Regions from separate parts of the Staphylococcus carnosus genome, predicted to be linked through region 2. Evidence: riboswitches for the same ligand, from Rfam matches in the RefSeq annotation. Region 2 holds a riboswitch; the other holds the start of a gene.
What was found. Region 2 has a riboswitch for FMN ahead of ribD (bifunctional diaminohydroxyphosphoribosylaminopyrimidine deaminase/5-amino-6-(5-phosphoribosylamino)uracil reductase RibD). Riboswitches for the same ligand answer to the same signal wherever they lie in the genome.

Region 1 (6,820 bases), 260 kb from region 2:
TGCAGAAGATGCACTAGCAGCTCCAGCAGCACCTGCTGCGGTACCCGCAGCTGCAGCTTTTCCGGATTTATTTTCACTATTTTTATCTTCGCTTTCATTTTTATCATTCTTTTTATTATTTTCTTTTTTAGAATGATCTTTAGCAGCTTTTCCTGCTGCAGCTCCGCCTATTGCTGCAGCACCCGCAGCAGCGGCTTTACCAGCCTTGCTGTGTTTTTTGTCTTTATTTGGTGATTCTTTTTTGTTATCTTCATTTGAATCATTATTATCGGGATTTTCATTTTTTGCAGCTGTACTTCCAGCTGCAGTGCTGGCAGCTTTATCATTTTCTTTTGACTTTGGCGTTTTGCTTTCAGATTCATTGGCTGATGCATTTTTATCTTTTTGATGTTTAGCAGCAGCTCCGCCTACTATTCCTGCTGCTCCTGCAGCTGCAGCTTTTTTGCCTGTATTATTTGATTTCTTTTGATTATCTTTTCCATCTTTGCTGTCATTAGAAACAGCTGAACGATCATCTAAACTTCCAACGTCGTCCTTACTTTTTCTGTCATTGGAATCTTTTTTGTGATTTTGTTCCAGTTTTTTTCCAACAACGCCACCACCAACACTTGCAGCTGCTGCGTCACTGCCCTTATCTTTAGAAGTGTTTTTATTAGTAGAAGTATTTTTTTCTTCAGCTTTTTGTTTTTCATCTGTATGTACTTCTTCTTGCTTGTTACCTTCTTCTTGTTTGTGAGTAGCCGTCTCTCTTCTTCTACGACGTCTGCGTTGTGACCCTCTTGGAGGAAAATGAGTTGCTCCCGTTTTAGGCTCTTGATTATTTGTCTCTTTTGAATCAGCTGAATCTACTGATTCTTCTGGTGTTTTTTGATCTTCGTTAGTATGGGAAGGATCAATTGATTGACGATTCCGTTCAAAATCGTCTTTAAAATTATTATTAGACAACGCCATCATCCTTTCTCTTTAAATTAATTACTGTATTTCATATGTAGTACTCATACCCCAAATATGAAAGCTAAAAATCTAAATCTTAGTATTATTATTATAACTTGTGCTCATAGTCTTCGACAAACAAAAGATGAATATTGAAGCAGGTTTTTTATATAATTAATCCAGTTCAATTATTTGTTTGGTTGATTCTCGATATCTAGTTATAAAATAACCTAATAAATGAGTGCTATTTTTAGTGAGTACGAATAAACTACGTTCTATCCACATTAACATGTATACTAATGTGGTATTTTAATTTTGTATGAAAATTTGATTGAGTTTTTCTAAATAGTCCATTTTTCGTGTGACTTTTTTAGGATTTCTGATATCTATCCTTTCATTTATTTCATCATTATCACAGCATGATTCAGGTTTTTGTATGCTTTCACCGAAATACGACATCAAATATTCTCTTCTGCAAGTTGTAAGATTTTTGTAACCTAACATTCTGATATAACCTTCTTTTTTACGATATTCTGAACGTTGGAATATTTTTTGGATTTCTTCAACAGAATAACTGAGATGTAAAATATCAATAATGCTTTGTTTTTCATCAGGTAAAGCCATACCATTTTTATATGCATCAATATCTGCATCTGTAATCATGTCTGCAAAAAGCAATGTTTCTAATAGAAATGCATCATCTGATTGATATAAACTGATTGCTTGGCTATAAGCACCATCTCTGCCTGCCCTGCCAATTTCTTGAATATAACTTGATGGGCTAGTGGGAAGATGGAAGTGTATGACTGTTCTTATGTCTGGTTTATTAATCCCCATTCCAAAGGCACTAGTTGCCACTACTATAGGAATATCATTTTGAATAAATTGTTGTTGAACTGTTTGTCGTTCTTGGTAGGACATATCCCCATGATATATACCAGTTAAAAAACCAGCTTTATATATTTCTTGCGCAAGTTCACGACATTTTTTCTTAGAGGATACATAAATAATCGTAGGTCCGCTATGGTTGATATTTTCTAAAAGCCAAATCATTTTATCATTATCGTTATCGAAGTTGAGATGCGTTAAGGAGATATTGCTGCGATCCATTTTCGTTTTGATTTCATGAAATTGCGTACCTACCACTTCATTCAAATCTTCTTTAAGATGTTTTGGTGCTGTAGCTGTTAAAGCCAAGACAGTTGCATTAGGAAAGCGCTTCGTAATTTTACCCACTAATGCATAATGGGGTCTAAAATCATATCCCCACTCTGTAATACAGTGTGCTTCATCTAAAACTATTAACCCTAAGTCTATATCTCGTAAATAATTAATATTATCGCGATTTAAAATAAACTCAGGACTTAAAAAGATAAATTTTGCTTTTTTTATAAATTTAAGGTTTTTCTTCTTTTCTTCTAAACTCATTCCAGAATGAACATAACAAACAGAGCGTTCACCTTTTTTCTTCATTTGCATGACTTGATCGTCCATTAAAGATATTAAAGGAGAAATAATTAATGTAGGTTTTTGATTGATATAAGTTGGAAGCTGATAGCATAAACTCTTTCCGCTGCCAGTTGGTAAAATGCCTAAAGTGTTTTGCTTATCTAGGACACTCTGAATGATTCCTTCTTGGCCAGGATTGAATGTATCAAACCCGAACCAATCTTGTAATGCTTTTTGTAACATGGTCACCCCTCCCTAGAAAAACGCACGATAGCTAATTTAATATCGAAATAACTGTGTTCTGGAAACTTTGACTTAAATACTTTTAAACGCTCTTCTTTATTATTTTGATAAAAGGATTTAAATGAAGAATAAAATGTTTGATTAATATACAAATGATAATCAGAAAGATAACCTTTTATAAAAAGTTCGAGCACATGATCTTCAATTGTATTTTCCTTTACATTTTCAATAACAGAGATTTCCTTCATAGTCTTATCATTTTTAAGGTATTGATAAGTTTCAAATGCATTTTGCGAAAGTTCCGGCAAAATAATTGTTTTATGTAATATTTTGAATTTTTCCTTGTTTTCAATTTGATTCATCATTTCAACTAAATCATTCATTTTTAATCTTATTAATTCTTCCTCTGAAATTAATTCAATCATTCCCACCTGTTGATTCGTATACATTGTTTCTTCATACCCTTGTAAAAAATAATGCAGAATTGATAATTCATTGTAGGAATTGATAGATGCAAATAGAGTGTATATTTCTTCTTTAAACAATTTTTCTTCATCATTATTTAATATTTCATAATAAAGGTTCTTAGCTTTCCTTTGAACTTTGTCAATTTGTGATACAGGTATGAATGATAAAGATTGATGCTGATGATTAGAAATGGTTTGAGTTAACAACTGAATCACCTGAAATGTCTGTTGAATACTTTCAAAAGTATAACGCGGTGTTACTTTTAATGTTTTACTGACATTGTTATTATATACATTAGAATCTTTGAATATTCGTTCGAATGATGGATATTTTAAATTTGGATGACTGTGATATAATGATAAAAGTTGTTGGCTACATGCATCAAAATAAGTTTGATGTGTTTTAGCACCAACGATTATATTATAAAGACTTTTATCAGTTTTATAGTGATAAGCATGTGTTTTTATGTATTGGATAATTTCTTTCAAATCAATCATCACCTTAACAATCTGTTGTATTGAAAAAAGAATTTCTGATGTTAAAATAAAAATTACGTTATTAGTGTAGCATTTTTGTAAAAGGAGGCGAAGTAAAATTGGCTAAATATACGATTGTAGATATGGATACTTGTATTGCATGTGGTGCTTGCGGTGCAGCAGCTCCAGATATTTATGACTACGATGATGAAGGCATCGCATACGTGATTCTTGATGATAATGAAGGTACTGCTGAAGTACCTAAAGAATTATATGAAGACATGGAAGATGCTCTAGAAGGTTGCCCTACTGATTCTATTAAAATAGCAGATGAGCCTTTCGATGGAGATGCTTTAAAATTCGAATAATGATAGTCAATCGTCAATTCAGTTAGTATTCTTCGCTAATTATAGATTGAATAAAAAAGGTCAAAGCAAATGATTGTTTTGATCTTTCTTTATTAAAAGCCCGGAAATTATTTTCAAATTTCCGGGCTTTTAAATATTAATAATTCAATGCTTTTTTTAATCGTTTATATAGTAAAAGGAAAATGGCTGATACCGCTATTCCTTTTATAATATTAAATGGAATAATACCTGATACGATAATTATTTTTAAATTTTTCACTACATCTGAAAGATTCATAATCATTCCATATAAAGGTAATAATACAAAGTAGTTTAAAATACTCAATATTAAAGTCATTACTAATGTACCTGCAATCAAGCCGATAACTATGTTCAATTTACCTTTAATTAATTTACTTACATAAAATGCAGTAAGTAAAAAACTGACTGCTGCTGCAAAGTTTGCAACGGGTCCAATCGGATCACCCATATTGAAAAGGAAGTTAAGCAAATTTTTAATAAGTTCTACAATAACCCCCGCAACGGGTCCAAACAGAAATGTTGCAAGCAATGCTGGAACATCACTGAAATCCAATGTTAAGTATGGCGGCAAAAATGGCAGCGGAAATTTGATAAACATCAAAATAAACGCAATTGCACTCATCATACTTATAATGATTAAGCGTTTGTTTTTTTGCTGATTCATAAATACTCCTTCCATTCATCTTACGCGAATAGGAGGAATTTAAGCACAACAAATAAACCCTCCATCTTCTCCCATCCAGACTATACTGTCGGCTCTAGAATCTCACTAGATCAGCCATATTTACAAAATAAATACAGGTCGCAGGCTTAATTTACTGCCGGTTGGGACTTTCACCCGACCCCGAAGATGAATATCATTATTATTTTATTTTCTTATCTATTATATCGGATTAGACACAGTGATTCAATTCGATTGCTTAAAAAATAGTATTAAATATTTTCGGGTGGTTTAGGCAATTTAATAATAAATGTAGTACCTTCTCCTAAACGGCTTTTTAAATCAATTGTTCCACCTTGAGCTTCAATAATCATACGACAAATAAAGAGTCCTAACCCCGTTCCTTCTTTACCGCGTTTACGAGAAGCATCAACTTTATAAAATCTATCAAATACTAAATCAATATGTTCAGGGGCAATACCACTGCCTGTATCTGTCACATACAAAATATCGTATTTATCAGATTCTGATGTGCTGATTTTAATAGCATCTCCTGGCGAAGTATAACGAGATGCATTATCTACTAAATTTGTTAAAACTTGTTCCATTCTATCTGTGTCATAATACCAAAGTTGCCCTTCCGTATTAGGAGCCAGATTAATATCGATTTGTAAATCTTCTGCTTGTTGTCGATATTTCATTTGCATCCGCTCTAATAATGGATCGATAGGTTGTACTTCTTTGTTAACTGATAAGCCTTCTGCATCCATTCTTGCTACATTTAATAATTCATTCACAAGTCGATTTAAACGTTGTGTTTCATCAAGAACGATAGAAAGGGAGTCTCTGATTTCATCAGGTTCTGAGACAACTCCATCCACTATTGATTCTGTGTAACCTTGTAATAAAGCAATTGGTGTGCGCAATTCGTGTGATACATTGGCTATAAAGTCTTTTTTCATTTGATCCAACTGATGTTCATTGGTCATGTCTCGAATAATCGCTACAACGCCGCTTTGGTTAGGTTGGAATTGTTCGATGTAACTCATGATGACGACATAGAATCGGTTATTTACTTCATAATCTTGGAATTGAATTTCTTTTTCTTTAAATGTACGGTCCATTTGTTCAGTAAATTGTTCTTTTTTAGTTGTTCGAAGTTGTTCTGACATTTTTTTGGCCATTTCATTTGATAGAATGATTTCTCTTTTTTCATTGATACCTAATACGCCTTCTACCATTGAATTAATAAGGCTGTCTCTGATGTTCTTAGATGCTGATATTTCATCGATATGTCTTTGAATATCGCTGCTCATTATATTGAATGAGTGCGCTAACTCACCTATTTCATCTTTTGAATTGATATCGTTGACTTGTGAATAGTCACCTTCGGAAAGATTTAAGGCTTGAGTACGTAATTGGCGAAGCGGTTTAGTAATACGTGATGATAAAAAGAATGCAAAAACAGTAGTAATAATTAAGAAAATTACAGCTGTTACTAAAATAATGATAGTAATGACATTATTAGTATCATCTATACTCTTAAGATCTTGATATATGAATACAGCACCATGGGGGTTATTTGCATCAATTTTTGTCGGATAGCCGAGCAATACGTATGTTCTAACTTTTCCATCGACCTTTAATTTAATATGCTGAGATATTTTTTTATTATCAGTAAACACTTTTTGATATTTCGAGTTTTTAGTGATAACATTCATCATTTCATTTTTTAATTTAGAGTGAGAATTATAAAATTCATCATTCTTATTTTTCATAATAATTAAACCGCTAGGACCTTCAATCAATGCCTTGCTATGTTTAATTGCTAATGACTTATTATCTGATTCTTCTAGTAAAATGCTAATTCGTTCTGCATCTTTTATTAAGGATTGTTCAGTATCTTGCGTATAATAATTTTGAATAAATGTGATTAATGCCGCACTTAGTAAAATTAAAACTGTCGTTACTATAAGAATTATAGTTAACCACAGTTTTATCACGACACTATTGAGTCGTTTCATCATTATTGTTGACCTCAAATTTATAGCCGACACCCCATACAGTTTGAATCATATGTGCTGCATCAGAGGATACACGGTTTAACTTTTCTCTAAGACGTTTAACATGAGTATCTACAGTACGCAAGTCTCCATAGAATTCATAATGCCAGACATCTTTTAATAATTGTTCGCGATCAA
Region 2 (6,820 bases):
ATTATCAGTAGATACAGTTAAAGGATTCGCAAAAGATATTCAAAAATCTGATCTTTCAATCCTATAATTAAAAAAAGAGTATCTCTATAATACAGAATATATTAAAATAGAGGCAGAAATAGTCATTAAGTCTGATTGTCTTAAGCTATTTCCGCCTCTTTTTTAATGTAAATCAAGGGCAGGTGTATAAGTGTATGAAAAGAGAAGTATTCGAAACCAAAGTGAAAAAGCGTCTTTGGTTTTTGAATAAAAAAGAAAAAATAAAATTAAATCAATTTTTAACAGAAGCACAAAATAACCAAGCAAATTCTAAAATATTGAACCAACCTGTTAAATTTTCAAACGTATTTTTAAAGCAGCGTGTTTTTTCTGATAAAACACATGGTATGAATTTCTTATTTATAATGGTGGTTGGTATGTTACTTTCTAATGCTTTGTTACTCGGACTATTTCTTTTTGGATTGTTAACAAGTCTGAATGTGGTCAATTACTTTATTGATCCGCAAACGCATTTATCAACAACACAACTTGTAATTATCATGTTAGGTGCAATAGCAGCAATTGTTATTTCTTGTTACTTTATTAGAAAAGTTACCGCATTTTTCACAAAAAAGTTATTAGAATATCGTTTTAATCATGTCCGATAAAAATAAAGTGATGCAGGAAAATACATTCTAACCACTTGCGATGGATAAAATTATAGGGTGCTTTGATAACAAGATGCTTACCATTAGTAAAAATCAGCCGTGTTTGCTGATTTTCTTTTTTTATACCCGTGATTTGCATGCCATTTATAAAATATTGCATTTGAGCACGTTTGTGTTTGATTGGAAATAAAATGGTTGCATCATTAATCACAATGGGTAAGTGCTTACGTATGTTCAATACTTGTTTTAATTCTGTTGAAACTACATTTTTCGGCAATGGATACATGCGTGCCAGTAAGTTCAAATAGTGTTTGATTGAATTTTTCGTCAACTTTCTAAAGATGTTGTACACACATTCTACTTGAAAACATTGATGGGGATAATTGGCCATATACAAAATGATAGGATGCGTTTTTGTGTCATGCATGAAGGAAACCCCTTTGATAAAAGTGCGAAGCGGTTCTAATTTACTACGTACGCAATTTTGATATTTTCGTATTGTAGTTGCTGATTTGTTCATTAATTGTTGTATCTCAAATTGCTTATAACCATAGAGTTTTAAATTAAGCCATATGCGTTCTTGTTCATTGAGTAGATGATAATAGTCATTAACAATTAATGGGAATGAAGTCTGTGAAATCATGGGACACCTTTTTGTTTCATTTAGCGTAGTCTCTAATGTACATGTATTAAGCTGTCGACTCTTTTTTCTGAAGATATCTACTAGATAAAAATGAAGTCTTTGAAATAAATAACGACTCATGCTATCATGTATGGACGTGTCAAATTGACGAATCAAATTCCACATTTTGATTGTAAGTAACTGAGCATATTCATCTGTATCATAACGGATGTTATATTTACGCAAGAGTGAAAATATAATCCTTTTATGATGATTGATTTGATATTCAATATTCACCGATGTTACCTCATATAGAAATGTAAATATCTGACTATTTCTGGTTATAATCATCTTAAATGATTCATTAATGACTTTCATTTGCTTAATATGTAAAATAGGTGTTAAATAGAAGGACAGAAATAAAAAATTTATAATGATTCAACCTAAAAATTAACTAATTATTGAAATTCAGCAACATTTAAAAAGACGGGAGGATTCTATGGATTACGCACATTTGAACTTAGAACACTTTTTTGCACGTCACGACGAGTTAGATATGATTAAAGATTGCTCGGATTTTGTAATGATAAATAATATGACTAATGAAATGATGTATCGCGATGGTACAATTGAAGGCACTATTGATTTAAATCGTTACTATTATAAAAATAAGTCTGAAGCAGCAAGCTTTATTATGATGGACTATAAACGTCCAGAATAAGTTGCAATAAATCTTAATTTGTTGATACGGCTTAAATAATAAAGAATAAAATGTAACCTGTTTACGACAGTAATAAGCTGTGCGAAACAGGTTATTTTAATTTTTTGTTGAGAAATTCCATCAAAATGTTACTGAAAATATCAAAATATTAGGCAGAGAATACAACAATATTACATTCTGACTTCAAAGCCATGACATCAGCTAAGATATGATAAGATAATTGGTGGAGAGTTTGAAATATTTTATACTTAATAGAGCGATAAAATATAATAACAAAATTTATAATTTAATAATTCAACTTGACCTAAGAGGTGTAATTATGACGAAACACAAGAAGGGCTCTATTATTTCGATTATAGGGTTACTTGTAATTTTAGCTGCAGCTGGCTGGATATTCTTTTCAATGATATCTGATCAGATTTTGTTTAAACATGTAAAGAAAGTTGAAACTGTTGAACATTTAAATGTCACACTTGATAAAGCAGCTAAAAAGCAAATTGACAACTATACAAGCCAGCAAGTATCAGACAAAAATAATATATGGCATGACGCTACGGGTACAGAAATCAAAAAGGCGATGGATAGTAAAAACTTTATTAATAATAAAGTTCAAAGATATCAGTTCTTAGATTTATCAAAATATCAAGGTATTGATAAAAACCGTATTAAACGTATGTTAGCTGACCGTCCGACATTGCTTGCACACACGGATGATTTTATAAAAGCAGCTAAAAAGCGTCATGTTAATGAAGTATATTTAATTTCACATGCTATATTAGAAACAGGTGCAGTTAAGAGTGATTTATCAAAGGGTGTCGAAATAGATGGTAAGAAATATTATAATTTCTATGGTGTCGGCGCATTAGATAAAGATCCAATCAAAACTGGTGCAGAGTATGCGAAAAAACATAACTGGGATACGCCTGAAAAAGCAATCGATGGCGGTGCTGATTTTATTCATTCCCATTTCTTATCTAATCCAGATCAAAATACCCTTTACAGTATGAGATGGAATCCGAAAAATCCTGGAGAACATCAATATGCTACTGATATTAAATGGGCAGAAAGTAATGCATCTTTAATTGCAGATTTTTATAAGAAAATTAATACTGAAGGTAAGTATTATAAATTGTTTGTCTATAAAGATGATAAACAACATCAATAACAATAGATGATTATAATTATTAAAGCGAAACAATTAAAACAAAACAGTTTTAATTGTTTCGCTTTATTTATTTTTGTTGCATAATAGGAAGTAATACGAGAGAGTAATATGTTGAATCGAATAGAGGAGGTATTATTATGCGTGTCGCGATTATTGGAATGGGGACGGCCGGAGTAAGTATTTTGCGTCAATTAGAATCCCATTCGTATTTTAAAGAACTAGACATCGATGTGTACGATGATCCTCAAAATATGGGGCAAGGTGTACCATTTCAAAATGACAGTTCACAGTTATTAATTAATTTACCGAGTAAGGATATGTCGTTGAATTTTAATGATGCTGCTGAATTTTTCAAATGGTATGAAAATCAAAATCAATTCAAATTTGATAATGCTACATATCTGCCAAGATTTGTTTTTGGCCACTATATGAAAAGTTATTTAGAAAAGTTTGATCAAGAATATGATAATATTCACTTAATTACTGAAAAAGCGACTGAGATGTACCTTGAACAAGGTTTTGAAAAAGATGCCAAAATACAATACTTCGTATGTACAAATCATCAGCAAGAAGCATGCAGGCAATATGATTATGTATTTTTAACAGTAGGTACAATGGCTTATCATGACCCATATCATTTAAAAGGCTTAAAAGGATATATTAAGTCACCTTATCCTACATACGAAACTTTAAACGATGTTAAAGATACAGATAATATCGCAATTATTGGAACTGGGTTATCAAGTTTAGATGTCATTCGATATGTCGTAAAACATCATCCTAACTTGCCAATCACTGCAACAAGTCGGCATGGTGAATTTCCGAGTGTACGCGGAAATATGATTGATATTACCCTCAAACATATTACGAAAGAGAATTTCGATAAAATCTTACGTTCGCATTTTGGAGTAGTTCCATTAGAATCTATGATTCGACTGTTCGAAAAGGAATGCGAAACATATGATATTCCGTTAGAAGCATTAATTCACAGAAAAGTTGGAGATCCTATTAAAGACTTGAAATATGATTTAGCACACCCTGAGATTTTAGGAGTTTTCCAAAGTTTGCTTGAAACCATAAAAGAAAATATGAATTGGATATGGAATAGCTTGAGTTTACAAGACCAAGAAGCCTTTATGAAAAAATATATGCCAATTTTAAAAGCTAATTCTAATCCGATGCCGCCTAGAACGGCACGACTGTTGATAGAAGAAATTGAAATCGGACATGTTGTAGTTAAAAAAGGTTTAGAAGATGTTCGATATGAAAATGAAGAATATGTATTTGAATACCCAGATCAAGGTGAACCCGATTATTATAACGTGGTTATCAATGCTACTGGACCAAAAACACAATTAAAAGATTTGGATGATGATGATGCATTTATAGTAGACATTGCAAATCGTCAAATTGTGCAAGCACATCCTATGGGCGGTATTCAAATCGTTCCAGAAACGAACCAAGTCATTAGCCCAAGGCATGGAACATTGCCGCATTTGATTGCGATTGGCCAAATTACTAATGGTATAAATCAAGCGCGAAATGGTGTCAATATGATTGTACGTCAATCAGTTCAAGCTGTAGAAAGCCTTTATGCATTTCACCAAGAAAATAGGTGAGTAAGTTTTTATTATTGTAAGAATGATTATTTTGAGATATGATTAAAACATGAGTTTAGATTATATATAACTCAAATTGATTCAGAAACAATTTCATAAAAATTCTTTCGGGGCAGGGTGAAATTCCCAACCGGCAGTAAATTAAGCCTGCGACCTGTGTTCTTTAGAGAACATGGCTGATCTAGTGAGAATCTAGAGCCGACAGTATAGTCTGGATGGGAGAAAGAATGAAGACGTCATTAAATATGAAACTCATTTATTAATATTATATATGAGGTTTAATTTGATTCGGCTTATTTAAGTACGCAATTTTATCGAATTACCTTTTAATATTAATAAATCATCATAAATTCTTTCCCGTTGCCCAATTTTATTTGGCAGCGGGTTTTTTAATGAGGTGATTGTTTGAATCGATTTTTAGAAAATGCAATACAACTGGCAAAAATGGCTGAAGGACAAACAGGTGTAAATCCTGCTGTAGGTTCTGTGGTTGTTAATCATGGTCGAATTGTCGGACTCGGTGCACATTTGAAACAGGGTGAACGACATGCTGAAGTTCAAGCTTTAGATATGGCAGGAGATCAAGCACGCGGAGGCACTATTTATGTTTCATTAGAACCTTGTACACATTATGGATCCACACCGCCTTGTGTTAATAAGATTATTGAAGCTGGAATATCAAAAGTAGTGTACGCAATGAAGGATATCACATTAGATTCACCAGGTGATGAAATTCTAAAATCAGCTGGCATTGAAGTGGTATATCAACATGAAGTTGAAGCGGAAAAGATGTATAAAGATTTCTTTGCTGCTAAAGTTTCTAAAATTCCAGAAGTTACATTAAAGGTAAGTGTGAGTTTGGATGGTAAGCAGGCGACAGATTCTGGTCAGAGTCAATGGATTACTAATCCAGGTGTAAAGCAAGACGTTCTGAAAAATCGTGCACGCCATGATGCGATATTGACTGGAGCAGGAACAGTTGAAGCAGATAACCCGAGTTTAACAGTCCGAATAGAAGGCGAACGCCAACCTATCCGAGTGATCTTGGATAAAAGCGGCAGTTTAAGCTTTCAAGAAAATATTTTTCATGATCAATTAACGCCAGTTTGGTTGTATACAGAAAATAATGCAGTACAAAATAAAGAACATCTTGATAATATCAATATTATTCAATTAGAAGAATGTTCTGTTCATAATATCTTACGTGATTTATATAATAAAGGTATCGGTTCACTTTATGTAGAAGCCGGACCGAATGTATCTTCACAATTTCTCCAATCAGAGTGTGTCCAAACACTTATTATTTACTACGCCCCGAAAGTTATTGGAGGTTCAGGGAAATACCAATTCTATCAAACAGAAGAAGTACTTTCTTTGGATAAAATTCCTCAATTTGAAATTGCCAATTCTGAAATCATCGATCAAAATATTAAAGTTTCACTAAGAAAGAAGTGATTTAATATGTTTACTGGCATTGTAGAAGAAGTAGGTACAGTTGTTCAAACTTCTTCAAAGCAAAATGTCATGAATCTGACAATTGAATGCGATGATATTTTAAAAGATATCCATATCGGTGATTCTATCAGTGTAAATGGCGCTTGCTTAACTGTAATTTCTTTTACTGACAAAACATTTGATGTTCAAGTCATCAAAGGAACTGAAAATAAAACATATCTTTCTGAACTGCGCAAAGGCAGTGAAGTGAATTTAGAACGCGCAATGCCAAGTCAAGGACGTTTTGGCGGTCATTTTGTACTGGGTCATGTTGATGAAGTAGGTACAATTAAGCGGATTCAACCTTCAGCAAATTCTAATATTGTAACCATACAATGTACTTCTGATTTAACGAATCAAATGGTCCAACAAGGTTCTATTACTGTTGATGGCGTGAGTTTAACTATTTTTAGATTAGGCGAGGGTCAATTTGACATTCATTTAATACCTGAAACGAAACGCGCAACAATTCTAAGTACGAAAAAAATTGGAGACAAAGTGCATTTAGAAGCGGATATGTTATTTAAATATGTACAAAAGGCAATTTCAAAA

Region 1: linked by a shared signal. The riboswitch ahead of DYE31_RS06905 (ECF transporter S component) and the one ahead of ribD (bifunctional diaminohydroxyphosphoribosylaminopyrimidine deaminase/5-amino-6-(5-phosphoribosylamino)uracil reductase RibD) in region 2 are both predicted to bind FMN.

Annotation. Positions count from the first base shown of each region.
Region 1 is NZ_UHCT01000001.1:1,427,456-1,434,275, reverse strand. Features, by position in the region: gene DYE31_RS06925 (LysM peptidoglycan-binding domain-containing protein) at 1-945, opposite strand, end outside; gene DYE31_RS06920 (RecQ family ATP-dependent DNA helicase) at 1,243-2,625, opposite strand; gene DYE31_RS06915 (helix-turn-helix domain-containing protein) at 2,628-3,590, opposite strand; gene DYE31_RS06910 (ferredoxin) at 3,689-3,937, shown strand; gene DYE31_RS06905 (ECF transporter S component) at 4,074-4,622, opposite strand; FMN riboswitch at 4,682-4,814, opposite strand; gene DYE31_RS06900 (ATP-binding protein) at 4,892-6,643, opposite strand; gene DYE31_RS06895 (response regulator) at 6,627-6,820, opposite strand, start outside.
Region 2 is NZ_UHCT01000001.1:1,166,905-1,173,724, forward strand. Features, by position in the region: gene DYE31_RS05640 (transaldolase) at 1-67, shown strand, start outside; gene DYE31_RS05645 (hypothetical protein) at 195-647, shown strand; gene DYE31_RS05650 (sigma-70 family RNA polymerase sigma factor) at 631-1,566, opposite strand; gene DYE31_RS05655 (hypothetical protein) at 1,769-1,990, shown strand; gene sagB (peptidoglycan release complex glucosaminidase SagB) at 2,310-3,155, shown strand; gene DYE31_RS05665 (FAD/NAD(P)-binding protein) at 3,293-4,774, shown strand; FMN riboswitch at 4,874-5,005, shown strand; gene ribD (bifunctional diaminohydroxyphosphoribosylaminopyrimidine deaminase/5-amino-6-(5-phosphoribosylamino)uracil reductase RibD) at 5,180-6,229, shown strand; gene DYE31_RS05675 (riboflavin synthase) at 6,236-6,820, shown strand, end outside.